Regions from separate parts of the Streptomyces sp. NBC_00258 genome, predicted to be linked through region 2. Evidence: riboswitches for the same ligand, from Rfam matches in the RefSeq annotation. Region 2 holds a riboswitch; the other holds the start of a gene.
The links. A riboswitch is a leader RNA that binds a small molecule or an ion and turns the genes downstream of it on or off. The one in region 2 is predicted to bind cyclic di-AMP.
Positions count from the first base shown of each region.

Region 1 (15,020 bases), 3.3 Mb from region 2:
GGGCACGGCGTACGTCGATGCCGTACCGCCCGAGCAGGGCGCAGGTGTCGTCGGGGCCGAGGGTGAGGCCGCCCATGCCACCGTCGCCGAGCAGTCCGTCGATCTGTTCGGCCGCGCCCTTCTCGTCGATGTCCTCGTACTCGGGGACGCGACCGGGGTCGGCGGCCTCGCGCCGCCACTGGCCGTATCTCACGGCCTCGGCGAGGGCTCGGACGGCTCGCTCGGCGGCGGGGTAGGCGGGGATGAGGCGGGAGTCCACCTCGGCCTCGGGGACTTCCGCCACCGTCGGCGGGCGGTCCGCCGGGCGGATGGGGTGGTTGCTGCCCGAGAACGGGAGCGCGGGGGGAGCGGCCTGGGGCGCGGTACTGGCGGCCGCGGACAGCGCCTCCGCGAGGCCGCCCAGCTCGACGTGGACCACGAGGACCGGCTTGGCGGGAGCCGCGGCTGAGGCCGAGCGCAGCGCCTCCGCCAGGGCGGCGTCGGCCGTGGAGGTCTCCCCCACCGCCGGAATCGCGGTGACCACGACGGCGTCGCAGGCGTCGTCGGCCAGTGCGTGGGTCAGCGCGGCGCGGAAGTCCTCGGCCGAGGCGGCCGTGGTCAGGTCCACCGGGGGCAACGGCCGCAGCCTCTCGGCGAGGCAGGCGTCGTACGTCAGCAGCCCGAGCGACTCGGAGTTCCCGAGGATCGCCACCCGAGGGCCGGTCGGCAGGGGCTGGCGTGCCAGGAGCAGGCCCGCGTCGACCAGCTCGGTGATCGTGTCCACCCTGATGACGCCGGCCTGCCGGAGCAGCGCCGACACCGTCGCGTGCGGCAGCCTGGTGGCCCGCACTGCGTGCCCCTGGGGCGCGGCCCCGCCGTGCCGTGCGCCCTGGACGACGACGAGTGGCTTCGCCGCCGCCGTGCGCCGCGCGAGGCGGGTGAACTTCCTCGGGTTCCCGATGGATTCGAGGTACATGAGGGCGACGTCGGTGTCGGGGTCGTCGTACCAGTACTGAAGGACGTCGTTGCCGGACACGTCCGCGCGGTTGCCCGAGGAGATGAACGTCGACACACCGGTCACACCCGTGACCCCGCCGCCACGCCGGTGCAGCCGGGACAGCAGCGCGATGCCGATGGCGCCGGACTGGGCGAACAGTCCGATCCGCCCGGCGCGCGGCATCTCCGGTGCGAGCGAGGCGTTGAGCCGCACGTCCGGGGAGGTGTTGATGACCCCGAAGGCGTTCGGTCCGATGATCCGCATCCCGTACGTACGCGCCTGGCGCACGAGCTCGCGCTGGCGCTCCCTGCCTTCGGGGCCGCTTTCGGCGTACCCCGCGGAGACCACGACGAGCCCCTGCACTCCGTGTTCACCGCACTCGGCGACGGCTTCGGGGACGCGCTCGGTCCGGACGGCGACGACGGCGAGGTCGACGGGCTCGGGGATGTCGCGGACGGAGCGGTACGCCGGCACTCCGCCGAGCTCCTTCTCCTGAAGGGCCCCGTTCACCGCGTACAGACGCCCGGTGAAGCCCGCTTCGCGGAGGTTCTCCAGGACGCTGCGGCCCACTCCCCCGGGTGTGCGGCCCGCGCCGATGACGGCGACCGAGCCCGGCGCGAGGAGCCGGGCCACGGAGCGTCCCTCCGCCCGCTGCTCCCGCGCGCGCTGCACGGCCAGCGAGCGGTCGGTGGGCTCCAGGTCGAACTCCAGGCGTACGACGCCGTCCTCGAAGTGGCGCTTCTGCTGGTACCCGGCGTCCGTGAACACCTTGATCATCTTATTGTTGGCGGGCAGCACCTCGGCGGCGAACCGGCGGATGCCGCGCTCACGGGCGACGGCCGCGATGTGCTCCAGCAGGGCCGACGCCACACCGCGTCCCTGGTGGGCGTCCTGCACGAGGAAGGCGACCTCGGCCTCGTCCGCCGGGGCAGATGCGGGGAGGCCGTCGGCGTTGATGCGGTCGTAGCGTACGGTGGCGATGAACTCGCCGCCGACCGTGGCCGCGAGTCCCACCCGGTCCACAAAGTCGTGGTGCGTGAAGCGGTGGACGTCCTTGGCGGACAGGCGCGGATACGGCGCGAAGAAGCGGTAGTACTTCGACTCGTCGGACACCTGCTCGTAGAAGCTGACCAGGCGGTCGGCGTCGTCGGCCGTGATGGGCCGGATGCGCGCGGTGCCGCCGTCGCGCAGCACGACGTCGGCCTCCCAGTGAGCGGGGTACTCGTGCCGGTCCGGCGAGGTCTGCATGGGGCCCAGAGTACGGCTCGGGTCCGACAACGGCCGGTCCTGGTCGCGGGGGTTCGTGTCCCTAATACGTGTCCCGGGTCCGTGTTCCCGGAGTCACCACCAGGCGTTCACGTCCCGGCGACGGCGGGCTCGCGTCCGGCAGGGGCGCGAGGCAGTCTTGGGGGACCTGAGCCGCCTCGGGCCCGGAATCCGCACCCGCTCGGGGCACGCTTCACGATATGGAACAATGGTCTAGACAACCGTGAGACACCTGAAGGGCAGCATCACATGGCTGAGCGCCGCGTCAACGTCGGCTGGGCCGAGGGCCTTCACGCCCGTCCCGCCTCCATCTTCGTCCGGGCCGCAACGGCCTCCGGCGTCCCCGTGACGATCGCCAAGGCCGACGGCAACCCCGTCAACGCGGCCTCCATGCTCGCGGTTCTCGGCCTGGGCGCCCAGGGCGGCGAGGAGATCGTCCTGGCCTCCGACGCCGAGGGTGCGGACGCCGCGCTCGACCGCCTGGCGAAGCTGGTCGCCGAGGGCCTCGACGAACTCCCCGAGACCGTCTGATCTCGCGGACCACGTGCGGCGGAGCCGCGTCCACCCGTGCCGGGCGGACGCGGCTCCGCCGTTTTCCGCTTGCGGGGCACGCGCCGTTTCGTCCGTACGTCACGCCACCGCGCGGCCTTTCGCTGCACTCTCGGGCATCGTCCGGGCTTTTTTCACATGCCCGCGCACCGAGTTCCACTCTTCCGGTCCCGCGCATGCGTAAATCACGTGCGCGGGAATTCCAGGCACGTGGGAAAAAGGGGCATCAGAAATAGACCCCGGCGAATAACTCTCTTTGTATACGGCGCCACTGTTAATGCCGCAGGCCCGCCGTGTTTACAGGATGTTGCGAAGTCCTCACACGCTCCACGCGGTCGCCGCCGGGAAAGCGCAGCCGGTGCGCGGCCATCGCCCGCTCGGTGTGCAGCGCCGTGATCGCCCTGGCCCGGTCGTTGTCGCCGCGCGCGACGGCGTCCACGATGGCACCGTGCTCGGCCCAGGACTCGGCGGGGTGGGCGGGCGCCTCGACCGTGTACATCCAGGCGATCTTGTGCCGCAGCTGGGCGAGCGTGGAGGTCAGCGCGGGGCTTCCGGAGGCCTGTGCGAGCGTCTCGTGGAACCAGGCGCCGAGCGAGCGCAGATCCTCGCTGTTGCCCCTCCTGGCCCGCTCCTGGCCCAGCCTGACCAGGCCTCGCAGCACCTTGAGGTGCGCCTCGGTGCGGCGCTGGGCCGCGCGCGCGGCGCCCAGCGGCTCCAGCAGCATGCGCATCTCCAGGAGGTCGGCGGCCTCCTGCTCGGTGGGCTCCGCGACGCACGCGCCCGCGTGCCTGCGCGTGACGACGAAGCCTTCCGCCTCCAGGGTGCGCAGAGCCTCGCGAACGGGGACCCGCGAGACTCCGTACCGGCGTGCGAGCAGTTCTTCGGTGAGCCGGCCGCCGCGCTCGTAGACACCCGCGACGATGTCGTCACGGATCGCCGTGCATACCGAGTGCGCGGGAATACGCATGACCGGACCTCCGCCTTAACCCCCGCGAAACGCGGTCGATTGACGCTTGTTCGGTGACTCTATTGCAGAGAACGGGAAATTCCGATGGCGGACCGGAATCCATGGATATTTTTTGGACACACCTCGCTTCTGAACAGGCAGTCGTCCGGTGCGAAGTCGACCAGAAGTGGTCGAGACGCCATCAGAAAGTGATCAGGAGCGCGCGAAGGCCCCGGCTCGGTGAGCCGGGGCCTTCGGGAGCGGTGTCGCGCGGAGGGCTGTCGCGCGGGAGGGCTGTCGCCCGCCGTCAGACGTTCACGCCGTGCTGGCGGAGGTACGCGAGGGGGTCGATGTCCGAGCCGTACTCCGCGCTCGTCCGTGCCTCGAAGTGCAGGTGCGCCCCCGTGACGTTGCCGGTCGCCCCGGAGAGGCCTATCTGCTGGCCCGGCGTGACCGTCTGGCCGACGGAGACACCGAGGGACGACATGTGCCCGTACTGGGTGAAGGTGCCGTCGTTCATCTTGATGACGACCTCGTTGCCGTACGAGCCGCCCCAGCCGGCCTCGACGACGGTGCCGGCGCCCACCGCGTGCACGGTGGTGCCGCTCGCGGCGTGGAAGTCGATGCCGGTGTGGCTGCCGGAGGACCAGACGGAGCCGCCGGCCTTGTAGCCGGTGGAGACGTACGAGCCGGAGATGGGCGCGGTGTACGACTTCAGCAGGCGCTCGCGCTCGGCCGCACGGGCGGCGCGGGCCTTGACCTCGCGCTCCTTCTTGGCCTTCTCCGCGGCTTCCTTGGCGCGCTCCTTGGCGGCGGCCTCGGCCTTCTCGCGGGCGGCGGTCTCGTCGGCGGCCTGCTGCTGGGCGGCGGCCTGCGCGTCGATCTGGTCGGCGACCGAGTCGCCGATGGTGATCGCCTGGGTCAGGGTCTGCTCTGCCGGGCTCTCGGCGGCGAATGCGGGAGCAGCCAGGGTGCCGACGACACCGGTGGTGGCGAGTGCGGCGACGCCGACGGTCCGGTTGGTCGTGCGCTTCATACGGCTGGGACGACGGTGCTTCCCGGCGGCGCGAGTGAACGCCATGAAGTGGCTGGTCCTTTCCTTCCTTCTCGCCTACCGGGTTAGCTGACGGGTTCGGAGCAGGAAGGTCTCCTACGGACCCCCTTCGGGAAGGGCGTCCGATTCACCCCAGGGACTACGTATGGGTCCCCGGCTCCCCTGGCTCGCGCCGTACGGGGACTCGGCGATGACTGTCCGGTGCCGCGGGCGCGGCGCACTGCCTGACGAACAGCCGGACCGACGCTAAGCGGGGGGTCTTTCAATCAACAAACGGATCACGCGTTTTGTAGCGCATGCCACAGGGCAGACAGGCAACCTCCCTACTAATACGGACAACTCGCCGTTCAGGTGCTGAAGTACGGGCAAAAAGAGAACCCAGGCGACTCTTCGGTCACCTGGGTTCTCCACGGAGGGGCGCTGTTCTACTCCGCTGACACGACGCTGACTTCACCGATTCCGAGGGCCCGGACCGGCTCCTCGATCTGCGCGGCGTCACCGACGAGGACGGTCACCAGACGGTCCACCGGGAAGGCGCTCACGGCGGCCGCGGTGGCCTCCACGGTGCCGGTCGCGGCGAGCTGCTGGTACAGCGTCGCCTGGAAGTCGTCCGGCAGGTACTGCTCGACCTGGTCGGCGAGCGTGCCCGCGACGGCGGCCGCCGTCTCGTACTTCAGGGGCGCCACGCCCACGAGGTTCTGCACGGCGATGTCGCGCTCGGCATCGGTGAGGCCCTCGGCCGCGAGGGTGCGCAGCACCTTCCAGAGGTCGTCGAGCGCCGGGCCGGTGTTCGGGGTGTCCACGGAGCCGCTGATGGCGAGCATCGCGGCACCCGTCCCGTCCGGCGCGGAGCGCAGCACCTGGCCGAACGCCCGCACACCGTAGGTGTATCCCTTTTCCTCGCGCAGGACGCGGTCCAGGCGCGAGGTGAGGGTGCCACCGAGGCAGTACGTGCCGAGCACCTGGGCGGGCCACACGCGGTCGTGCCGGTCGGCGCCCACGCGGCCGATGAGCAGCTGCGTCTGGACGGCTCCGGGACGGTCGACGATGATCACGCGGCCGGCGTCGTCGGCGGTCACCGGCGGAATGGGTCGGGCCTGGGCCTGCGAACCGGTCCAGGTGCCGAGCGTGTCCCCGAGCAGCGCGTCGAGGTCGACGCCGGTGAGGTCACCGACCACCACGGCGGTCGCGGTGGCGGGGCGTACGTGCTTCTCGTAGAAGGCCCGTACGGCCGCCGAGTCGATCGCGGTGACCGTCTCCTCGGTGCCCTGGCGCGGGCGCGACATGCGCGAGGTCGCCGGGAAGAGCTGCCGGGAGAGCTCTTTGGCGGCGCGACGGGCCGGGTTGGCCGTCTCGTGCGGGATCTCGTCGAGCCGGTTGCGCACCAGCCGCTCGATCTCGCTGTCCTCGAACGCGGGCGCCCTGAGGGCGTCGGCGAGCAGGCCGAGCGCCTTGGGGAGCCGGGAGACGGGGACTTCGAGGCTGATCCGTACGCCGGGGTGGTCGGCGTGCGCGTCGAGGGTGGCGCCGCAGCGCTCCAGCTCGGCGGCGAACTCCTCGGCGGAGTGCTTGTCGGTTCCCTCGGTGAAGGCACGCGCCATGATCGTGGCGATGCCGTCCAGGCCCTGCGGCTCGGCCTCCAGCGGGGCCGCCAGGAGGATCTCGACGGCGACGACCTGCTGGCCGGGGCGGTGGCAGCGCAGCAGGGTCAGGCCGTTGTCGAGCGCGCCGCGCTCGGGGGCCGGGAAGGCCCACGGCCTGGCCTCGCCGGCCTGGGGCTGCGGGTGGAATTCCATCGTGGCGAGCTCGGTCACTTGGCCGCCTCCTCGTCGGTGTCGTCAGCGGAGTCGGTCTCTTGGGCCTCTTCGGCGACGGTCGGCTCGTAGACCAGCACGGCGCGGTTGTCGGGGCGCAGGCGGGCCTTGGCGACCTCCTGGACCTCCTCGGCCGTGACGTCGAGAACGCGCTGGACGGCCGTCAGGGCGAGCTGCGGGTCGCCGAACAGCACCGCGTACCGGCACAGTTCGTCGGCGCGGCCCGCGACCGTACCGAGGCGGTCCAGCCACTCGCGCTCCAACTGGGCCTGGGCGCGCTCCATTTCCTCGGCGGTGGGGCCCTCCTCGGCGAACCGGGCGAGCTCCTCGTCGACTGCGGCCTCGATCACCGGCACCTCGACGTCGCCGGACGTCTTCACGTCGAGCCACCCCAGGGAGGGCGCTCCCGCGAGGCGCAGCAGGCCGAACCCGGCCGCGACGGCGGTGCGGTCGCGGCGTACGAGCCGGTTGTAGAGCCGGGACGACTCGCCGCCGCCGAGCACGGTCAGGGCCAGGTCCGCCGCGTCGCACGCGCGCGTGCCGTCCTCCGGCAGCCGGTAGGCGGCCATCAGCGCGCGGGCCGGGACCTCCTCCTCGACGACCTCGCGCAGCTGCTCGCCGATGGTCACCGGCAGCGCACCGTCGCGCGGGGCGGGCTTGCCGTCGTGGCCCGCGATCGAGCCGAAGTACTTCTCGACCCAGGCGAGCGTCTCCTCCGGGTCGATGTCCCCGACGATCGAGAGAACGGCGTTGTTGGGCGCGTAGTAGGTGCGGAAGAACGCGCGCGCGTCCTCCAGGGTGGCCGCGTCCAGGTCCGCCATCGACCCGATGGGGGTGTGGTGGTAAGGGTGGCCCTCCGGGTAGGCGAGGGCGGTCAGCTTCTCGAAAGCGGTGCCATAGGGGACGTTGTCGTAACGCTGCCGGCGCTCGTTCTTGACGACGTCCCGCTGGTTCTCCATGGACTCTTCGTCGAGCGCGGCGAGCAGCGAGCCCATGCGGTCGGCCTCCAGCCAGAGAGCGAGCTCCAGCTGGTGGGTGGGCATGGTCTCGAAGTAGTTGGTGCGCTCGAAACTGGTCGTGCCGTTGAGCGAACCGCCCGCGCCCTGCACCAGTTCGAAGTGACCGTTGCCCTTCACCTGACCCGAGCCCTGGAACATCAGGTGCTCGAAGAGGTGGGCAAGTCCGGTGCGGCCCTTGACCTCGTGGCGCGAACCGACGTCGTACCAGAGGCACACCGCCGCGACCGGGGTCAGGTGGTCCTCGGAGAGCACCACACGCAGGCCGTTGGCCAGGCGGTGCTCGGTCGCTGTCAGGCCGCCGGAACCGGCCTCAGCTGTGGCCGTGTGACCCATGGGCATGTACGTCCCTTCGATCGCGGAAAACTGCTGAATTCCTGCTAGTCGTGCCACTGTATGCAAGCGCGCGGACAGCTGGCGAAGTTCCCGCGGCGCGTACGCCGAGAGCGAGCAGGCGGGCGGCGCCGGGAGCCCGTACGCTCGTGCGGCCGCACGGCCTCCGAAGCCCTGTGCGGGCACGCGGGTTCGCCGCTTCCGAAGCCTGTGGAAAAGGCCGAGGAGGCGGCCCGCGACGCCTGTTGGGGCGGCCGGACACCCGGCTCGGGAGGCCCGTACGGACGGGTCGTGGTCCACGTTGTCAGTGGGCCGGTCCACAATGGAGCCCGTCAGAACCCGTTCATGCCCCGGCAGAGACTGTGAAGGAGTCGCAGCAGCGATGGCCCGCCGCAGCACGAAGACCCCGCCGCCAGACGACTTCGAGGAGCGCATCCTCGACATCGACGTCGTCGACGAGATGCAGGGCTCCTTCCTCGAGTACGCGTACTCGGTCATCTACTCCCGAGCCCTGCCGGACGCCCGCGACGGCCTCAAGCCGGTGCATCGCCGCATCGTGTACCAGATGAACGAGATGGGCCTGCGTCCCGACCGCGGCTATGTGAAGTGCGCCCGCGTCGTCGGCGAGGTCATGGGTAAGCTCCACCCCCACGGCGACGCGTCGATCTACGACGCCCTGGTCCGCCTGGCCCAGCCCTTCTCCATGCGACTGCCCCTGGTCGACGGCCACGGCAACTTCGGTTCGCTGGGCAACGACGACCCGCCGGCCGCCATGCGGTACACCGAGGCGCGCATGGCCGACGCGACGTCCCTGATGACGGAGTCGATCGACGAGAACACGGTCGACTTCTCCCCGAACTACGACGGCCAGGAGCATGAGCCGTCGGTCCTCCCGGCCGCCTACCCGAACCTCCTGGTCAACGGTTCGTCGGGCATCGCGGTCGGCATGGCGACGAACATGGCGCCGCACAACCTCGGCGAGGTCATCGCCGCCGCCCGTCACCTGATCCGCCACCCCGGCGCCGATCTCGAAACGCTCATGAAGCACGTCCCGGGTCCCGACCTGCCCACCGGCGGCCGCATCGTGGGCCTCACCGGCATCAGGGACGCGTACGAGACGGGCCGCGGCACCTTCAAGATCCGCGCGACGGTGGCCGTGGAGAACGTGACGGCGCGCCGCAAGGGCATCGTCGTCACCGAACTGCCCTTCACGGTCGGCCCGGAGAAGGTGATCGCCAAGATCAAGGACCTGGTCGGCTCGAAGAAGCTCCAGGGCATCGCCGACGTCAAGGACCTCACCGACCGCAACCACGGCCTGCGCCTGGTCATCGAGATCAAGAACGGCTTCGTGCCGGAGGCCGTCCTGGAGCAGCTCTACAAGCTGACTCCGATGGAGGAGTCCTTCGGCATCAACAACGTGGCACTGGTCGACGGCCAGCCGCTCACGCTGGGCCTCAAGGAACTCCTGGAGGTGTACCTCGACCACCGCTTCGAGGTCGTGCGCCGCCGCAGCGAGTTCCGCCGCACCAAGAAGCGCGACCGGCTGCACCTGGTCGAGGGCCTGCTGGTGGCCCTGATCGACATCGACGAGGTCATCCGCCTCATCCGCTCCAGTGAGAACTCCGCGCAGGCCAAGCAGCGCCTGATCGAGCACTTCTCGCTGAGCGACGTCCAGACGCAGTACATCCTGGACACGCCGCTGCGCCGGCTCACCAAGTTCGACCGCATCGAGCTGGAGACCGAGCGCGACCGGCTCAACGGCGAGATCGACGAGCTGACCGGCATCCTGGATTCGGACTCCGAGCTGCGCAAGCTGGTGTCGTCCGAACTGGCCGCGGTGGCCAAGAAGTTCGGCACCGAGCGGCGTACGGTCCTGCTGGAGTCCGCCGGTTCCGTCGCCACGACCGTGCCGCTCCAGGTGGCCGACGACCCGTGCCGCGTGCTCCTGTCGTCGACGAAGCTCCTCGCGCGTACGGCCAACGGTGACCCCTTCGGGGAGAGCGACGGCAAGCGCGCCAAGCACGACCTGATCCTCTCCGCCGTCCCGGCGACGGCACAGGGCGAGATCGGCGCGGTCACGTCCGCCGGCCGGCTGCTGCGGATCAACGTCATCGACCTCCCGCAGCTGCCGGACACCACGGCGGCGCCCAACCTCTCGGGAGGCGCGCCGGTCTCGGAGTTCCTGACCCTGGAGGGCGACGAGGACATCGTCTGTCTGATGACACTCGACGAGTCGTCGCCGGGGCTCGCGCTCGGCACGCAGCAGGGTGTCGTCAAGCGCGTGGTGCCCGACTATCCCTCCAACAAGGAGGAGCTGGAGGTCATCACGCTCAAGGACGGTGACCGGATCGTCGGCGCGGCCGAGCTGCGCACCGGCGAGGAGGACCTGGTCTTCATCACCGACGACGCCCAGTTGCTGCGCTACCAGGCCTCCCAGGTCCGCCCCCAGGGCCGGCCCGCGGGCGGTATGACGGGCATCAAGCTCACGGACAACACCAAGGTGATCTCGTTCACGGCGGTGGACCCGGCGGTGGACGCGGTGGTGTTCACTGTGGCCGGCTCACGCGGCACGCTGGACGACTCGGTCCAGACGACGGCCAAACTGACGCCCTTCGACCAGTACCCGCGAAAGGGCCGCGCCACGGGTGGCGTGCGCTGCCAGCGGTTCCTGAAGGGCGAGGACTGCCTGAGCCTCGCGTGGGCAGGTCCCACACCGGCCCGGGCCGCGCAGAAGGACGGCACACCCGCGGAGCTGCCCGAGATGGACCCGCGCCGGGACGGCTCGGGCGTCTCCCTGGCGAAGACGGTCTCGGTGGTGGCGGGCCCGGTCTAGACGTCGTAGGCACCCGGCAGGTCGGCGCCCTGAGCCCGACCGTCCGGGCCCTGCGCCGCCTCTGGCTCCTGTACGTAGCGGAGGACGCCCCACATGCTGTGCTCGTCGGCGTGTGGGGCGTCCTCTTTGCACGCCTCCAGCTCCTTGCCGAGGGCGAGGGCGTCGATGCCCGAGCCGATGAGGACGAGCTGGCTGAGGCGCTCGCCCTGGGCCCAGGGCTCCGGGTAGAAGCGCAGGAAACGGCCGACGGCGTGCACGGCGTACCGGTTGCGGGGGTCGGCTGCACCGAAGTCGACGTACCCCTTGATGCGGTAGAGACCCTCGGGCCTGCTGTCGAGGAAGCCCATCAACCGCCGCGGGCTGAGGGGCACTTCGGAGGTGAAGGCGACGGACTCGTAGGCGGAGTGCAGATGGCCGTGATGGTCGCGGGAGCCGTGATGGTCATGGTGGCCATGAGGCTGGGGAAGGCCATCGTGCTCACCGTCCTCCAGCCGGTGCAGGTCGTCGAAGGAGAGCTGCCCGATGCGCTCCTCCGTGGGCCTGCGGTCGAAGAGGAACCCGGGGTCGATCCGCCCGTACGAGGCGGACACGACGGCGGCGCGATCGGTGAGGGACCGGACGAGGCCGATCACACGGTCGGGATCCGGCGCGCGGTCCGCCTTGTTGACGACGACCAGATCGGCGATGGCGAGGTGCCGGTCGATCTCGGGATGCTTTTGGCGGGTGGCGTCGAACTCCGCGGCGTCGACGACCTCCACGAGCCCGCCGTAGACGATGCGCGGGTTCTCGCTGGCCAGGAGCATCTTCACCAGCTCCTGGGGCTCGGCCAGCCCGCTCGCCTCGATGACGATGACGTCGATCCGGGCGGAGGGCCGAGTGAGCCGGTCCAGGAAGACGTCGAGCTCGCTGGCGTCCACCGCGCAGCACAGGCACCCGTTCCCGAGGGAGACGGTGGAGTCGCCGAGCGCCCCGGCCACGGCCATCGCATCGATCTCGATGGAACCGAAGTCATTGACGATCGCCCCGATACGGCTGCCTCCGCTGCGGTGCAGGAGATGGTTGAGCAGGGTGGTCTTGCCGGAGCCCAGGAAGCCTGCGAGGACGACGACGGGGATCTGCTGGGGGCTCGCCTGACTCAACGCGCGACCTCTCTCACACCATTGCGTGCACCGGCTCGCGGACCGGCTCACGACGAGAAACGAATGCCGACCAGGATACGAGCCGGTCGAAAGCCCTCGAAGTGAACGATTGTTAGCGGCGCTCGCGGGGCACACGTCTGGCATGGCGCCGAGTTGCGCGACCCGCGCTTCCCTCCGTGCGCCTCCTCTCCGCCTCCCTGCCGATCAGAGCCGCTCGGCACCCTGGGAGACGGCAAGCGCGCCGCCCACCGCTCGCCGGTCCGCCCCCTGGCGACCCACACCGACGACCGGCGGACGGTCGCCTGATTCGGGGGTTGACATGGTCACACAATCTGGGAAGCAAAGGCTGAGCTCCGCGGTCACAGCGGGGCTCGCCTTTGCAGCGGGGGCACTCGTAGCGCTGGCCGCCCAACAACGCCGGTACGAGGAACTGCGGCTGCGGGTCGCGGAAGTCGAACGGAGTGACAGGCAGGCCATGCTGACCGAGCAGCAGCGCCTGCAGTTCTACCTGCTGAGCAGGGCCATGGAGGATCCCGATCTGGCCGCCGTCTACAGCAACGTCCAGGTGGACTCACCCACGCAGCGACGTCAGTACCTCTTCGCCAACGCGCTGTACACCAACGCCCTGCTCGCCTACCGCGTCGGTGTCGTCAACTGGGAGGAGCTGCACGGTCACCTTCGCATGATCTGCCTCAACCCCATTTTTCGAAACTACTGGGAGGCGCACCGACCCCATCGGGCCAGCCTCGAGGACAACTCCGAGGAGGCCAGGGTCGGCCGAATGGTGGACATCCTGATCCGCGATTTGGACGAGGCGGACACCGAAGAATGGTGGGTGGTGGGCGAACCGCCGCTGGAATAGAGATAGTTGACGCGGCATCAACGCAGGCGCACCGGGTCGACCACTCGTCAACCCGAACATGTGAATCGGACCCCTCCGCCAAGATCGACTCAATCCTCGTTGTACGATCCCCGCCCGAATCACCTATCACTCCAGAGGACAGGGATCCCTTTGAAGATCGTGCGCCGCATCGGTGCGTCCCCACGCGAACGAGGCAGTCTGTCCGGCGACTCATGTCCGGACATTTTTGAACTCAGCGACGGGAACTTCGCAGTCATCGGAACAGAGGCCACCGCGGCGCTCGACCAAGAACTCCCCCCTGACGCAGCACGCGCGGACTATGAACGCATCGTCATCGTCAGCAGAGAGACGCTGGTCCGTGCCAAGGCGGACATCCCCGACGCCTGACGCGACCGCAGGGCTGTCGTAAGGATGATCCCCGTCAACTGTTGAGGTCCATCCGGTCACCCCGTTGAGATTCGCCTCCGGGAGACGGTGCCGTTCCAGCCCGCCCCACACATCCACCACGCCCCGCGCACCACTCCGTGACGACAGGGGCCCACCGAGAAGGCCGGCGCCTACCTCGCCGTCCACTCGATCCAAGCTTCCCGAGGTCCGGCATCTGAACGGTGCCGGACCTCGCGCGTACGCGTCGCATGCCGTGCCCTACGTCGGATGCGTGACCCTCAGGCCACCGCGGGCACCGCAACCGTCGGAACCGGCCCCACGTACCGTGCCGCCGGGCGGATGATCTTCGGGTCCTCCGCCTGTTCGAGGATGTTGGCGCTCCAGCCGACGACTCGGGCCGCGGCGAAGGTCGGAGTGAACATCTCGCGTGGCAGCCCGCAGAGTTCCATGACGACGCCCGCGTAGAACTCCACGTTCGTGTGGAGTTCCCGGCCGGGCTTGAGCTCGGCGAGGATCGCCTCCACGCGGCGTTCGACCTCGACCGCGAAGTCGACCAGGGGGCCGCCGAATTGCTGGGCGATGCCGCGAAGCATGCGCGAGCGGGGGTCCTCGGTGCGGTAGACGGGGTGACCGAAGCCCATGATGCGCTCGCCGGCGAGGACGCGTTCCCTGATCCAGGAGTCGATGCGGTCGGGAGTCCCGATCGCGTCGAGGGTGTCCAGGGCCCGGCTCGGAGCGCCGCCGTGGAGCGGACCGGAGAGGGCTCCCACCGCGCCGACGAGACAGGCCGCCACATCCGCCCCCGTCGACGCGATCACTCGAGCCGTAAATGTTGATGCATTGAATCCATGATCAATGGTCGAGATCAGATACTGCTCGACGGCCCGCGCCCGCTCCGGATCCGGTTCCGAACCCGTCAGCATGTAGAGGTAGTTGGCGGCGTACGGCAGATCGTCACGGGGCTCGACCGGTTCGAGGCCCCGCCCGAGCCGGTGGAGCGCCGTCAGCAACGTCGGCACGGCCGCCGACGCGGCGAGCGCGTCCGCTCGACGTTGCCCGGCGTCAATGTCGTACACCGGCCGGAACCCCCGCGCCGCACCGAGCAGCGACAACGCGGTCCGCATCCCGGAAAGCGCCCCGGACCTCCCACTGGCCGCGGCGATCGCGGGCAGTACGGCCCGCACCTCCACCGGCAGCTTCCGCAGTTCCGCCGTCCGCGCGGCAAAGGCGGAACGCTGTGCCGCGTCCGGCAGTTCACCGTGCACCAGCAGATGCCACACGTCCTCGAAGCCGCGGGTCCGTGCGAGGTCGACAGCCGAGTACTGGCGGTAGTGGTAGAACCCCTCGATCCCCCTGACGTCACCCAGCACGGTGTCGGTGACGACGACGCCCGCGAGCCCTCGCGGTACGTCGACAGAGGCGGCCGCGGCCCGGTTGATCGACATGTTTCCTCCCTGGACTTGATTTGACTGTCCATGCTTGACTCAATCCCTGTCAATATTGATTGAATCAATATTCAACTGCACAGATACGGTGACGCTCATGACGGATCAAGAACCGGCCCTCGCGTACGAAGCGCGGCGGATCAGTACCAAGGAGGCCGCCGAACTGCTCGGGGTGAAGCCCGAGACGGTGTACGCGTATGTGAGCCGCGGCCAGCTCAGCAGCCGACGCAGCTCAGGCGGCCGCGGCAGCACCTTCGACGCCAAGGAGGTGGAGGCGCTCGCGCGTCGCAACAGGCGTGAACCGGCCGACAGTTCACCGGCCGCCGGCAGGCTCTCCGTACGCACCCGGATCACCTTGATCGACAAGGACCGGTACTACTTCCGGGGGGTCGACGCGACC
Region 1 covers NZ_CP108081.1:3,829,787-3,844,806, forward strand. The annotation lists gene OG718_RS17035 (bifunctional acetate--CoA ligase family protein/GNAT family N-acetyltransferase) at 1-2,224, opposite strand, end outside; gene OG718_RS17040 (HPr family phosphocarrier protein) at 2,492-2,773, shown strand; gene OG718_RS17045 (GntR family transcriptional regulator) at 3,066-3,758, opposite strand; gene OG718_RS17050 (M23 family metallopeptidase) at 4,045-4,818, opposite strand; cyclic di-AMP (ydaO/yuaA leader) riboswitch at 4,831-4,991, opposite strand; gene OG718_RS17055 (M16 family metallopeptidase) at 5,217-6,605, opposite strand; gene OG718_RS17060 (M16 family metallopeptidase) at 6,602-7,963, opposite strand; gene OG718_RS17065 (DNA gyrase/topoisomerase IV subunit A) at 8,337-10,787, shown strand; gene OG718_RS17070 (CobW family GTP-binding protein) at 10,784-11,926, opposite strand; gene OG718_RS17075 (DUF6082 family protein) at 12,246-12,788, shown strand; gene OG718_RS17080 (hypothetical protein) at 12,939-13,175, shown strand; gene OG718_RS17085 (citrate synthase/methylcitrate synthase) at 13,454-14,620, opposite strand; gene OG718_RS17090 (citrate synthase) at 14,718-15,020, shown strand, end outside.
Region 1: it holds a riboswitch for cyclic di-AMP, as region 2 does, so the genes downstream of both, OG718_RS17050 (M23 family metallopeptidase) here and OG718_RS31925 (transglycosylase SLT domain-containing protein) in region 2, are expected to answer to the same signal.

Region 2 (15,020 bases):
GTCACCCGTGTCCGCGGTCGCTGCCGCGTCGGCCACGGTGTCACCGGCCTTCGCCGTGTCACCGGCCTCCGCGAAGCCGTCCGCGTCAGCCGTGCCGCGCTCACCCTCCATGTCCCCGTCCGCGGTGGACAGTTCCGCCATCGACTCCCTCACTTCGCCTTTCCCACAAGGGGCTCCCGGGACCGCGTGCGCTACTTCGCCGCGTTGGCCGCCTTCACCAGCGCGTCCTTGGTGACCGCGCCCGCGTAGACCTTGCCGTCGTCCGTGATGAGCGCGTTGACCAGGCGGGTCGAGAAGACCGTGCCCGAGCCGAACTTGCCGGTCACGTGGTCGCCCAGCGAGTCGAGGAAGCGGCCCGCGTCACCCGCGCCGGAGGACTCCGACGGCATGCCCTCGCCGCCGGTGTCGAACTGGGCTATCGAGCTCCAGCCCTCACCGATGACGTTCAGACCCTGGAACTCCTTGCCCAGGTCCTCGCCGCCCTTGGGCTGCGCCCGGTCCGTCCTGCCCTCGGCCTTCGCCTCGTCGCCCTCGGTGACCTTCGTGCCCTTGGGCGGGCTGAAGTCGAAGGTGGACGCGGCCGGCTTGGAGAAGTCGACCTTGGTGAAGCCCGCGTCGATGACGGCCGCGCCGCCGCTCGCCGGGGTCAGCGTGAACTTCAGGGGCAGACCGGTCTTCGAGTCCACCGCGATGGAGATCGCGCCGACCGTCGAACCGGATGCCTTGGGCTTGATCAGCAGCTTGTAGGCGTCGCGGCCCGCGACCTGCGCCGTACCGTCGACGGTCACGGACGTCGTGTCGTCGGCCGCCTTCAGCACCTCGTCGGCCAGTTCCTTGGGCGTGGCCGGCACGTCCTCGGACTTGCCCTTCGTCCCCTTCTCGGCGGCGCCGGAGGAGTCCTTCATGTGGTACGCCTCGTTGGACGCGCTGTCGTACGCCCACACCTCGTCGCCGTTGTGGATCACGCTGTATTCGGCGGCCTTGTCGAGCAGTGAGAGCTTCTGCTTGTCCTCGCCGTCGGACGCGACCCGCAACGTGTGCGTACCGGACGCCAGTTCAAGCAGCTTGGACGACGGGTCCGCGGAGGAACCCGACTCCTCACGCCCGCCCACTCCGCCGCCGAGGCTGCTCCCCAGGCCACCGAGGTTCGGCAGGCCGAGGTCCGTGCTGATCTTCACCGTGCCGGACAGCTGCTGTACGTCCGACGCCGCGATCTTCTCGATGAGCTGCTGGGCGGTGATGTCCGGCAGGTCCGGGTCTCCGGAACCGGCGAACGCCGGGACCAGCCCGATGGTCGCAGCCGCCACCCCCAGCACCGCGACGGGGACGACGTACCGAGCGGCTTTACGTCGGCCGGTGCGCAGGTCCTCGTTCGTGTTGTCGTCGGATTCGTACGGTGCCATGTGTGCCCTACCTCCGTTGTCGGCGGCTGATGCACTCGTCCATCCCTGGCCGCCATTGTCACCCGAACTCCTGTGAAGTGGTGTGTCCAATCTGACCAAATCGGCCGGCGGAAAGCGTCAGACCTCGGAGCCAACTCCGCGTACACCTGCGGTATGACATGGGTGGACGGCGCCTCCCCCGACCCGTAGGGGTCGTGCGGGGAAGACGCCGTCCGTGTATCTCGCCGGAGCGGGGTGAAACCCTTTCAGATCCGGGTGGATGGCTTCCGGATCCGGCGGATCAGCCGGTGGTCAGTGGGCTGTTCACCGGTTCACGAACACGTAGTCCGCCCCGTACGGCACTCCCACGATCTTGCCGACCTTGCAGGAACCGGCCGGAGCCACCCCGCCCACGGTGTTCAGCCGCAGGATCTCCGCGGTGCCCGCGAGCAGCCCCCGGTGCTTGCCGGACTGCGTGGCCCTGAGGTCCAGTTCGGGGATGTTCCTGTCGCCGTTCGGGGTCTTGGAGATCAGCGCGCCGGTGACCGCGCTGCGGTCGGCCGCGATCCACTGCGGAGTACCCGAGTTGGGCTTCACGAACGAGTGCGCGATGGGTCCGCCGAGCACGGCGAGCACGTCACGCTGGGCGAAGGACGTGGTGCCGTCGGCCGCCCTCTTGCACTCGTAGATCTGCTTGCCCTTGATGACGGACGCCTGGAAGTTGTTCAGCGCGTGCCGGAAGTCGAACTTCGTCGTGACCTTGTGGAGCTGGCCGCGGACGGCTCCGCCCGGGAACTCGGCGGTGTGCAGATTGGCGTAGAAGCTGCCCGGGTCGGCCTTCAGCTGCCCGAGCAGGGCGGCGTCCTCGACCTTGACCGTGCCGGTGACCGTGCGGCCCCTGGCGTTGTCCAGCAGCTTGGTGAAGTCGACCTTGATACCGCCGTTGACCCCCTTGGCGCCCTGGTGGATGTGGAGCAGGGTCGGCTTGCCGGTGCCGCGCCACTTGACGGCGACGGACACCTTGTCCCCCTTGACCTTGACGAACTCGAGCGCGGCGCCGTCCTTGTCACCGACGGCGGGACCGCCCTGCACCGGCACCTCGTTGGCGCCGTTCAGGCTCGCGGCGAGGATGGTGCCGCCGCTGCCGCCGGCGAGAGCGCCGCTCTGTACCTCGATGGACTGGTCCCCGTGCCCCGAGTGGCCCGCGCTCGCGCTCGAACCCTTGCCGGCGCTCCCGCTGTCGGCGACCGCCGGGATGACGGCGGCGGCGACTCCGGCCGCGGTGGCCACCGCGACGCCGGTCATGACGAGGTTCCTACGACGCTGTGCGAACGTAACGATCGTCCCCATGATTCTTTTTTCTCCCCGTAGTTCCGCTGACACCCCCTGCGTCAGCTTCTGTGCATGAACTACGGAACGGATCCTAGATTGGACTCATTCCAAGGAAGTGACCTGCATCACACACAAAAGGGATCTTGGAGAAAATTCCGAGGGGATCTTGGAGAGAACGGGGAGACGCGCAGGTCAGCCCGCCCGGTGCACCACCGCGTCGCACAGCTCCACCAGCGCCGCCTTCGCGTCGCACTCGGGGAGCGGAGCCAGCGTGGCGCGGGCGTCCTCCGCGTACCGCACGGTGTCGCGGCGGGCCAGGTCCAGGGCGGGGTGCACCCGCAGCCTCGCCAGCGCCTCGGCGTGCCGCGCGTCGTCGGACAGGTCCGAGGCGAGCAGCTCCGACAGTGCGATGTCCTCGGCGAGCCCCAGCCGCTCCACGCGCTCGCGCAGCCGCAGCACGGGCATCGTCGGAATGCCCTCGCGCAGGTCGGTGCCCGGCGTCTTGCCGGACTCGTGCGAGTCGCTGGCGATGTCCAGCACGTCGTCGGCGAGCTGGAAGGCGACGCCGAGCCGCTCGCCGTACTGCGTCAGCACGTCGACGACCGTCTCGTCGGCGCCCGACATCATCGCGCCGAATCGTCCCGCCACGGCGATCAGCGAGCCGGTCTTGCCGCTGAGCACGTCCATGTAGTGGTCGATCGGGTCGCGCCCGTCGCGCGGGCCCGCCGTCTCCAGGATCTGGCCGGTGACCAGCCGCTCGAACGCCTCCGCCTGGATGCGTACGGCCTCGGGGCCGAGGTCGGCCAGTATGTGCGAGGCCCGCGCGAAGAGGAAGTCGCCGGTGAGGACCGCGACCGAGTTGCCCCAGCGGCTGTTGGCGCTGGGCACTCCGCGGCGCACGTCCGCCTCGTCCATCACGTCGTCGTGGTAGAGCGTGGCGAGGTGGGTCAGCTCGACGACCACGGCCGAGGGCACGACACCCGGCGCGTACGGGTCACCGAACTGCGCGGCGAGCGTCACGAGCAGCGGCCGGAACCGCTTGCCGCCCGCGCGCACGAGGTGCTGCGCGGCCTCCGTGATGAACGGGACCTCGCTCTTGGTGGCCTCGAGCAGTCCCTCCTCGACAGCCGCCAATCCGGCCTGGACATCGGCTTCGAGAGCCTGGTCCCGCACGCTCAGCCCGAACGGCCCGACGACGGTCACGAGGGTCTCCTGTCTGCTGACGCTCTCAACGGCGGTCTCTGGATGCTCTGGGTGTGCTGGGCCTGCTGGGTACTACAGGTGCTGCGGATGCTGTGGGTGTTTGTCGATGTGTCGCTGCAGGCACTCAAGTCAGCGTATCCGGTCGTCTTTCGATCACAGTGAGCGCCCGCCCGTCACCTGCCACCACCCTGCCTGACACGCTCCACCTGCCCCCTTTTGCCCCCCACTCCCAGCCGGGCGGTATCCGATCACGGAAGGTATGTTCTTGATCTGCCGATACGACTGATAGATCCGATACGGACGACACTTGCGATACGTCCTGAAAGCGAGCCATTTTTCAGGAAGTGATGCTCCTTGTCCCGCGACACGATCGAGTCCGACCCCGATCCCGACGGCCCGCCCTCGGAGCCCGCCGACGACCACGCCTTCTTCGGCCAGCCCAGGGGCCTGCTCACCCTCTCGGGCCTGGAGGTGTGGGAGCGGTTCTCGTTCCTGGGGATGCAGGCGATCCTCGTCCTGTACTTCGCGGACACGGTGGCCCACGGCGGCATGGGCATGTCCGCCGGAACGGCCGCATCCGTCTCGGCCGCGTACGGAACGCTGGTCTATCTGGTCTCGGTGGCCGGCGGCTGGCTGGCCGACCGCATCCTCGGCTCGTACCGGGCGGTCCTGTGGGGCGGTGTCCTGATCGCCTGCGGCCACTACGCGATGGCGGTGCCCACCGCGGCCATGACCTGGGCGGGACTCGGCCTGATCAGCGCGGGCACGGGCCTGCTGAAGCCGAACGTCGCCACCATGGTCGGCAAGCTCTACCGCACCGACGACGACCGCCGCGACGCCGGTTTCGCCGTGTACTACATGGCGATCAACATCGGCGCCTTCGCGGGTCCGCTGATCACCGGCTGGCTCGGCGACCACCAGGGCTGGCACTGGGGCTTCTCGGCGGCCGCGGTCGGCATGACCCTCGGTCTGATCCAGTACGTCGCGGGCCGCCGTCACCTGGCCGGACGCAGGAACACGGCGGAATTCGCGCTGCCGCCGGCGTCCATGCGCAGGGCCGTCCGCCTGATCGTCCTCGGCCTGCTGGCGGTGGCCGTCCTCGCGGTCCTGCTGGCCGCCGCCGGATGGCTGACCATGGGCCGGTTCGTGGACCTGCTGACCCTGATCTCGGTGATCGCGCCGGTGGTCTACTTCGCGGTGATGTTCAGGAGCCCCCGGGTGACTCCCGGGGAACGGGGCCGGCTGCGCCCGTACATCGTGCTGTTCCTGGCCTCCACGGTCTTCAACTTCATCCTCTTCCAGGCGTACTCGACGATGATGCTGCTGGCCGCGTCGAACGCCGAGACGACGATCCTCGGCTTCGACTTCCCCGCCAGCTGGTACGCGTCCGCCCTGGGCGCCTTCGAGGTGGCGCTCGCCCCGGTCGTGGCCGCGCTGTGGGTAAGGATGGGGCACAGCCAGCCGCACGCCTCCAACAAGATCGCGTTCGGAGTGGTGCTGGGAGGCCTGTCCTTCCTCCTGATGGTGCTGCCGACCTCCGGCCACGCCGGCGACGACTACCTGATGTCGGCCTGGTGGATCGTCGGCTCGTACCTCCTGCTGGGGCTCGGCGACATCCTCCTGGAGACCTCCGGCATGTCGGCCACCACCAAGTTCGCCCCGCGCGCCTTCTCCAGTCAGACGATGTCCCTCTGGTTCCTCTCGCTGGCCCTCGCCAACGGCATCCAGGCCCAGACCGTGAAGCTCTACGACGACGTCTCCAAGCCCGCCTACTTCGGCGTCAACGGCGCGATCGCGGTCGCCGCGGGCCTGCTCGTGATCGCCGCCGCGCCCTGGCTGCGCCGCACGATGCACCCGGTCCACTGAGACCCCACAGGCCCTGGAGGTCACCGCCATGCGCATCCGTACGTCCTTCCCCTACGAGACGACTCACGAGGACCTCCGCGTTCCCCTCCCGGACGGAACCAAGCTCTACGCGCGCGTGTGGCGCCCGCTCACCGACGAACCCGTACCGGCCCTGCTCGAATACCTGCCCTACCGACTGACCGACTGGACGGCCCCGCGCGACTGGCAGCGCCACCCCTGGTACGCGGGGCACGGCTATGCCTCCGTACGTGTGGACATCCGTGGGCACGGCAACTCCGAGGGCATGCCCGGCGACGAGTACTCCGCGACCGAGCTGGCCGACGGGGTCGAGGTCGTCAACTGGCTCGCCGCCCAGCCCTGGTGCTCCGGCAGGGTCGGCATGTTCGGCATCTCCTGGGGCGGCTTCAACTCCCTCCAGATCGCCGCCCTCGCCCCCGAACCGCTCAAGGCGGTCGTCACGGTCTGCTCGACGGACGACCGGTATGACAACGACGTGCACTACATGGGTGGTTCCGTACTCGCCGTCGACATGCACGCGTGGGCGGCGACCATGCTCGCGTTCGTCTCCCGCCCTCCGGACCCGGTGTACGCGGGCGAGGTCTGGCACGACCTGTGGGTCAAACGGCTGGAGACCGTCGATCCGTTCCTGCACACCTGGCTGGCGCACCAGACGAGGGACGACCACTGGCGCCGCGGCAGCGTGTGCGAGGACTACTCCGCGATCCGGGCGGCGGTGCTCACGGTCGGCGGCTGGCACGACCCGTACCGGGACACGGTCCTGCGCCTGGTGGAACACCTCCCGGCGGACCGCGTACGGGGGATCGTCGGGCCGTGGTCGCACCAGTACCCCGACCGGGGGCTGCCGCCCGGCCCGGCGATCGGCTTCCTCCAGGAGACGCTGCGCTGGTGGGACCACTGGCTCAAGGGCGCGGAGACCGGGATCATGTCCGAGCCGCTCCTGCGCTCGTACGTCAGCGACTCCCACCCGCCCGCGACGGTGTACCCGACGCTGCCGGGCCGCTGGGTGGGCGATCCGGCCTGGCCCTCTCCCCTGGTGGCCCGGGAGACGTACGCGCTCAGGGGTGAGCCCGTGGTGGTGCGGTCCCCTCAGCACACCGGGGTGGACGCGGGACGCTTCTTCCCCTTCGGCAACGACGCGGACCTGCCGCCCGACCAGCGGGACGAGGACGCGAGGTCGGCGTGCTTCGACTTCGAGGTCCCGGAGGAGATCTGGGTACTGGGCCGCCCGCGCGTGCGCCTGAGGCTCACCACGGACGCGACGCGAGGACAAGTAGTGGCCCGAATCTGCGACGTGGCCCCCGACGGCTCCTCGACCCTCGTCACCCGAGGCGTCCTGAACCTGTCAGCCCGCCATGGCCGTGACCAGGTGGCTCCCTGGAAACCGGGCTCTACGGAGGATGTGGTTCTCGACCTGAACGCCATCGGCCACGCCTTCCCTCCGGGCCATCGCGTCCGTCTCGCCGTCTCCTCCGCGTACTGGCCGTGGATCTGGCCCCAGCCCGGTTCGGAGGCGGGCTTCACGCTCACCCCTTCGGGGAGCGCGCTGGAACTCCCGCTCCGCGCGCAGGAGTCGGACCCTTCCATCTCCTTCGAGGAACCGGAGCAGGCGGAGCCCATGGGGGTCAACTTCCCCGCGACACTGGACGAGCCGCGCCCCGAGCGTCTCGTCGTCCGCGATGTCGCCAAGGGCGAGTGGCGCCTGGAGGTGGACCCGCGCTACGGAGGCACCCGTGTGTATCCCGACGGCCTCGAATTCACCGAGGAGGCCCTGGACACGTACACGATCGTCGAGTCGGACCCCCTGTCGGCCCGCGCCCGCTCGGACTGGTTCGTCCGTCTGCACCGACCGGACCTGCCGTGGGACGCGAGCGTCGAGTCGCACTCCGAAACCACCTGCGACGAGGCGGACTTCATCACCTCGAACGAGGTGATCTGCAAGGACGGCGACGAGGTGGTGTTCCACCGCACCTGGGAGAAAAGGATTCCGCGGACCGCGGGGTGAACTCGTACGCTCCCCGCATGACGGCGAAGGCGTACGTGGGCCACACGATCGCAATCACGCGTGTAGGTCCCACGACCGCAAACGCGTATGTAGGGACCCCATGACCGCGTACGCCTATGTGGGCCCCGAAGACATATGGGAAGCCGTCCGGCCCGGCGGGGGCGGCGCCCGGATCCGGACCCCGGCCGACCTCGACGCCTTCCTGTCCGCCCGCCCCGCCGACGAACTCGCCGAGCCGTTCACCTTCGTCGTCGACGCCTCCATGACCCTGCGCCTGGCTCCACGCCGCTCCGAGCACGTGGCCTGCGCGGACGGGAAACCGGTGCGCGCCGCCGGGGAGTTGGGCTTCACGCGGACCGCGTCCGGCTGGGCGGTCACGTACGCGAGCAACCAGTCCACCGGCTACTGCCCCGACCCCGAGTCATGGCGATCGCTCGCGGCGGCCCTCACCCGCGTGGGCGTCGACCGCGCCGGCACCCACACCGGCGGCTACACCCACCCGATCACCTACCGCCGCTGCCCGTCCTGCGCCGAGTGGAACTCCGTGCAGGAGGCCCATTTCGTCTGCGCCCTCTGCGACGCCGACCTCCCGGCCGACCACCGCACCGGCCCGACGGACCTCGCGCTCCTCACCGACGAGGAGGGCAACTCGGTCAGGATCACGGTCCTCGGCCGGCACCCGCTGATGGCGGCGGGCCTCGCGGCCGAGATCGTCGTGGAGACGCCTTTCGTCCGTGGCCGCCTCGAACTCGCGCTGTGGCGCCGCCGACTTGAGGCCTGGGGACGCGCCCTGGACGCCGCATCGCACCGCGGCGAGGACATCGCATGGATGACGGTGGAACAAGGACCGTCGATTTCCATTCGGCTCACGGGAGAACGGGATTGCCCCGAGGTGATCGTGGAGGACGACACGATTTCCATGGCCACCGTGTGCGTACCCGTCGATCTTCCCCGGAACTGGATCGACGGCCACCGGCAGAAACTGCGTGACGTACTGACCCTCTGGAACCCGGAAGACTGAACTCTCCGGAACCTCGAAGAGCAGCGAGAACGTTTCTGGACAAGTGGTCCCTTATGCCGACTGGGCGGACATCCAGGCTCCGCCCGACTTGCCCGTATTACGCACTGGACGCACTTAATTCCCCACCTGTGCCAGTGAATTGGGTCACGTCCGCCCAGGACCGCCGATTTGCCGAGTCGGTCGATTCACCTTTGCTCAAAGCAAGTTGAACTTCACCTTCCGAATGGATCAAGAATTCCCATCCGTCCCGAACAGGCAAATGGCATCTCCATGTGAATTCTGGGCTTGTTCACGGCATGTGCTCTCGCATACGTTCACGTCACTCCGGATGGACCGCCTAATCCTGCCGCCGCCCGGAGATCCCAGCCATCCATTCACTCGCGTACGGCAGGAGCGGGGGACCCAGGTAGGCCGCCGGTCCGGATTCCGGAACGGCTAGGGGTGAAGCCGCGTGCAGCATGCGGCCGGGCAGCTCCCGCCCGAACCCGACAGCTCACCTCGCAGGCGTCGGAGAGGAAACGCGCCATGGCCGCACGAGGCAAGCACCGCCGCCCCCGAATCAACACCCTCACACGTGGCATCGTCGCCGCGGGAACCGGCGGAGCCGCGCTCGCGCTCCCCATCGTCGGGGCGACCGGCGCCCACGCCGCACAGCCGGCACAGGCCGCGCAGGTCGCATCGGCCGCGGTCCCGCAGGTCTCGCTCGTCACGTACAAGGTGGTCGCGGGCGACACCCTGACCAAGATCGCCAAGAAGCACTCCACGAGCGGCGGCTGGCAGAACCTTTACAAGGCCAACCGCGCGGTCATCGGCGACGACCCGGCGGTCATCCGCCCGGGCCTCAAGCTGACAGTCGGCACGAAAAACGCCCAAACCTTGGCAAAGACGGCCACTGCGACCAAGTCGTCCACCGCGTCCGCCGTCACCCCCGCCGCCGCGAAGACGTACTCGAACGACCTCGACGGCTGGATCAGGGAATCGCTGGACATCATGGCCCAGCAGGGCATCCCGGGGTCGTACGACGGCATCTACCGCAACATCATGCGTGAGTCGTCGGGCAACCCGCAGGCCATGAACAACTGGGACTCCAACGCCGCGGCCGGTACGCCGTCGAAGGGGCTCCTCCAGACCATCGACCCGACCTTCAACGCCTACCACGTGGCCGGCACCTCGATGGACCCCTTCGACCCGGTCGCCAACATCACGGCGGCGTGCAACTACGCCGCCGCGAGGTACGGCTCGATCGACAACGTCTTCGGGGCCTACTGAGCGGGCCGGCACCGGGCGATCCGGTATCGGGCGATCCGGTATCGGGCGATCCGGTATCGGGCGATCCGGTATCGGGCGATCCGGTATCGGGCGGGCCCACGGCGAGGGAACCAATCTCTCCGCGGGCCCGCCGAGGTTTTCTCCTGGCGGAGAGCTAGACCCGCGAGCCGAAGAGCCGTTCCAGCACCACCGCGATGCCGTCCTCCTCGTTCGACAGGGTCACCTCGTCGGCCACCGCCTGGAGTTCGGGGTGGGCGTTGGCCATCGCGACGCCGTGGGCCGCCCAGTCGAACATCGGGATGTCGTTGGGCATGTCACCGAAAGCGATCGTGGTGGCGGGAGTGAGGCCGAGGTGTTCGGCCGCCAGGGCGAGACCCGTCGCCTTGGTCACGCCACATGGCTGGAGTTCGACTGTGCCGGGGCCGGACATCGTGACCGTGGCGAGGGAACCGACCGCTCCGCGGGCCGCGGACGCCAACTCGTCGTCGGACAGCAGGGGATGGCGCAGCAGCACCTTGCTGATGGGTTCCGTCCAGAGGTCGTCGCGACGCAGGACGCGTACCGCGGGGAGCGTCGGGTGCGGCATCTCGTACCCCGGCTCGATGAGCGTGAGTCCGTCGACCCCGTCCTGGTCGACCGCGGCGTACACGTCCCCGACCTCCGCCTCGATCTTGCCTAGCGCCGTCTCGGCCAGCTCGCGGTCGAGGGTGACCGACCAGACCATGCGCTCGGCGCCGGCGTCGTACAACTGCGCCCCCTGACCGCACACAGCCAGTCCCCGGCTGCCCAGTTCGTCCAGCAGGGGGCGTACGCGCGGTGCCGGGCGCCCCGTCACCACGAGGTGCCTGGCACCTCTCCCGATTGCCATCGCCAGCGCGGCGCGTGACCGGTCCGAAAGGGTGTCGTCGCCTCGCAACAACGTCCCGTCCAGGTCAGTGGCGATGAGTGAATATGCAATCGGTGCGGCCATGATCAGAGAATACGGATCGAACGCCCCAACGACTCGACGGGAACCGGACGTCGTCCGGTATCTCGTCAGGCACAGGGGTCCCCGCCAGCACCATCCGTCCGCCGCCCGGAGGCAAATCGCAGGCGAAGGGGAGCAGTTGACCATGTCCGGACTGCTCCCGCACCCCCGGTCAACCGGCCCGTCGCCCGCCCCCGGGCCCCGCGTCCCCGTGCCCGGCCTCATCCCCTAGTCGTGGCTCGCGCCCGAACTTCGCGCCGCTCGGCGGCTTCAGCGACGCGTTGATGCGTACGCGCACGAACCGGAGGTTTCGTTCAGCCGCGCGCCCCCGCCAGATGCCGGACCAACCTCGGTGAGGCGAACTCCGTCCCGCACACGAACCGCATCACCGGCCCGTACGAAGCCGCCGCCGGCAGCCCCGTGAAGTACAGCCCTGGTACTGAGGACCTGAACCTGGCTCCCAGCTTCGGTGTCCCCCGGCTCACCGCCAGTTCCGTACGCAGTTCGTGCCCGAGGAAGTCCATCGCGGCGAGGTCGACGCGGTATCCGGTCGCGGCGACGACGTGATCCGCCGCGAGCTCCTCGACGCGTCCGTCGAGGGTCTGGACGGCGAGGGCCGGGTGGCCGCCCACCGATCCGGAGCGGACGATCCGCGACACCTCGCTCACCTGCACCTTCCCCTCGAACCGCTCCCGCAGCCACCAGGCGCCGAGTGGGCCGAGCACACGTCGGACGAGGAAGTGCCGGGCCTGCGGGGGCAGATTGCGGTACTGGTGGGGGTAGTAGCTGAGCGCCCACAGCGACCAGGCCCGGCCGAAGGGCGACTCGGGGCGCAGCCGCGGCTGCGTCCAGGGGGGCGCGCCGAAGGCGACCGATCCCTTGCCGCGCGCCACCACGCGCACCTGCGCGCCTGCCTCCGCCGCGAGCGCCGCCGTCTCCAGGGCGGACTGGCCCGCGCCCACGACGATCAGCTCCCTGCCGGAGAACCTGGACAGGTCGTGGAGCTGTGAGCTGTGCGAGACGGGCCCCGTGGGGGTCGGTCCGTCGGGCGCGGCCGCGGCCAGCTCCGGCGGCAGATGCGCCAGCCCGGACAGCCCGGTCGCGACGACGACCGCCCGCGCGGTGAACAACTCCCCGGAGTCCAGCTTGAGTTCAAAACCCCCAGGGCCTGGCCGATCGCCTCCCGGGCCACCCCGTTGACCGCCTTGCCCGGCATCCCCGTGATCGCCGCGCCGGTCGACCGAGACGACCCGCACCCGCTCCAGGTCCGGCACGAGCTTCTGCTGGAACCACTCCCCGTACGCGACGAACGTCTCGACCGGGACGATGTCCTCGTCCGTGACGAGTCGGCGGATGCCAGCCGCGTCGCAGTAGTCGACGAGGTCGTGCCCGCGCTGCGGGGCGTCGATGTTCGAGGCGGCCGGGGTCGACTTGAGAAGCATCCCCTCAGGCATGTGCGCACGCCAGCTCACCATGGGCTCACCGAACACCCGTACCGGAATGCCGCGCGCTCGCAGATGCGCGGCGGTGGACAGGCCGAAGGGCCCGGCACCGATCACTGCCACCGGCTCCATCACGAAGTCCCCTCCCCAGGACGCTGTTTCGTCACTTCGTGGTCGACACAACATGTGCTGTGTACTGCTGGCTCGTCGTACTGCCGGCTCGCCCGTACTGCCCGCTCGCCCGTACTGCCGGTTTCGTGGCCGGACAGGCGCTCGGCCCACGCTCGGACGGGCCTCTACCCCGTGCTCGGACGGGTGCTCGCGCGGTTGGTCCGCCACAGCTGGTACATGTGCTTCACTCCGGGCCGCACGAAGCGCGCGAGCATGGTGAAGAACGGCCGCAGGTCGTCCGCCGCCAGCCACGCCAGCTCCGTGCCGCTCGCGCGGGCGGGAGCGTGCGGTGTCGTGTAGCCGCTCCGGCGGTATGCGAGCAGGGCGGGCAGGTCGATGTTCTCCACGATGTAGTGCCGGCCCGCGAGCTGTTCCCCCTCCGGAACGGTGCGGCCGGTCAGATCCAGATGCATGGCACGGACGACGTCGATCCCCGACTCGTTCTCGAAGAGCCGGAACTGCGCGCCCATCCGCGGGTTGAAGTCGAGCAGTTTGTACCGGCCGTCGCGCCGGTCGAAGCGCAGGTCGAGGTCGATGACACCGCTGAAGCCGATCTGTTTGATGAAACGCGCGGCGATGTCCGCGAGTTCAGGATTGTCGACCACGTACGCGTTCGCCGTCATCCCCGCGTGCGGCGGCCAGGAGCGGACCTTGACGCCGGTGAACATCGCGAGCGGCGTCGAGTCCGCGTCGAAGTACGCGTGCACGATCCAGTCCTCGGCGTCCTCCCTGGGCAGATACTCCTGGAGGATCACCCCGGGGTGCTCGCCCCAGTCACGCGCCAGCGCGAGCAGCCTCTCGCGGGTCTCGACACGGGTCGTCCCGTTCACGGCCGGTCGCACGCGGCGCACGAAGGCCTCACGGTTCTTGGCCACGAGCGGGAATGCCGCCTTCGCCGCGAAGTCCTCGATCTCCTCGTAGGACTCCGGGCAGACGGACTCCGGGCTGGGTATGCCGTGCTCCAGGCAGAGTTCGTGCAGGCCCTGCTTGCTGGCGAGCCGGCGCGGAAGCCCGGCCTCCACTCTGGGAAACAGGAAGCGGTCCGCGAGGTCCGCCTGGTGTTCGGCGATCAGCACCGCGGCCTCCTCGTCGGTCGGGATCAGCACGGTGGGCCGGCCGATCCGGCGCCCGACGCGCAGCAGTCCCTCGACGAGCCGCTCCGGCCGCTCCGTCCCCGTGGTCGGCCAGACGAACGCCTGCCTCAGGTGCCGCGAGGCCGCGGCGGGCGTGTACCGGTCCTCCGTGATCGCGTACATCGGTACGCCCAGGCGTCCGAGGCTGCGGATCGCGCCCACTCCGCCGTGGTGCAGCGGGTAGTCGCCGAACTTCACGATCAGGCCCGGAACTTCCCGGTCCGCGCCGAACGGCACGCCTGTGAAACGTCTGGCCACGGGTCCCCCCACGTGTCCCCCTCCACCGGACCCGGACCCACCCCGTCCGCGCCCCCCGAAAGGACGCTAAGCCGGAATCAACTACTCCGACCCCGCCCTTAATCGGACATTGCGAACTCTTTAGACACTGCCCAAGAGCGGCAACTCCCCCGTAACGTGTGCTGCACCCACACGGAAAGCGAGGCAGCACCCGATGCCCCCCTTCGATGTCACCGAGGGCGATCCCTTCGGCCCGCACAATCTTCCGTACGGCGTGTTCTCCCTTGGCGGGTCCGACAGCGGGCCCGTCAGTGGCTCCGACAGCGACTCCGGCAGCGGCTCCGGCCGGCGGAGCGTGGGCGTCCGGCTGGGCGACCACGTGCTGGACGCGGGGGCGGCGGCCGTGGAACTCGGCTCCCCGTACGCCGCTCTGCTCGCCCGCCCCTCGCTGAACCCTCTGCTCGCGGCCGGCCGCACGGCATGGTCGGACGTGCGGCGCGCGATCACGGCGTGGGTAACGGTGCCGTCCCACCGCGAAACGATCGCGCCCCTGCTGCACCCGCTCTCCGAGGTGACGCTCCACCTCCCCTTCGAGGTCGCCGACTACGTCGACTTCTACGCCTCCGAGAACCACGCCCGTAACGTCGGCCAGATCTTCCGCCCCGACGCCGAGGACTCCCTCACCCCCAACTGGAAGCATCTGCCGATCGGTTACCACGGCAGGTCGGGCACCGTCGTGGTCTCCGGGACCGAGGTCGTACGCCCCTCGGGCCAGCGCAAGGCCCCGGCCGACCCGGCACCGGTCTTCGGGCCGTCCGTCCGGCTCGACATCGAGGCGGAGGTCGGCTTCGTGGTCGGCACGCCTTCGCCGATGGGCACGGCCGTCCCGCTGAGCGGCTTCCGCGACCACGTCTTCGGGCTCTGCCTCCTCAACGACTGGTCCGCCCGCGACCTCCAGGCCTGGGAGTACGTCC
Region 2 covers NZ_CP108081.1:7,158,882-7,173,901, reverse strand. The annotation lists gene OG718_RS31960 (ABC transporter ATP-binding protein) at 1-141, opposite strand, end outside; gene OG718_RS31955 (LolA family protein) at 192-1,403, opposite strand; gene OG718_RS31950 (CHRD domain-containing protein) at 1,707-2,732, opposite strand; gene OG718_RS31945 (polyprenyl synthetase family protein) at 2,907-3,917, opposite strand; gene OG718_RS31940 (peptide MFS transporter) at 4,272-5,783, shown strand; gene OG718_RS31935 (CocE/NonD family hydrolase) at 5,812-7,806, shown strand; gene OG718_RS31930 (DUF5959 family protein) at 7,907-8,827, shown strand; cyclic di-AMP (ydaO/yuaA leader) riboswitch at 9,197-9,349, shown strand; gene OG718_RS31925 (transglycosylase SLT domain-containing protein) at 9,353-10,096, shown strand; gene OG718_RS31920 (HAD family hydrolase) at 10,251-11,066, opposite strand; gene OG718_RS31915 (FAD-dependent oxidoreductase) at 11,378-12,640, opposite strand; gene OG718_RS31910 (carboxylate--amine ligase) at 12,802-14,046, opposite strand; gene fahA (fumarylacetoacetase) at 14,261-15,020, shown strand, end outside.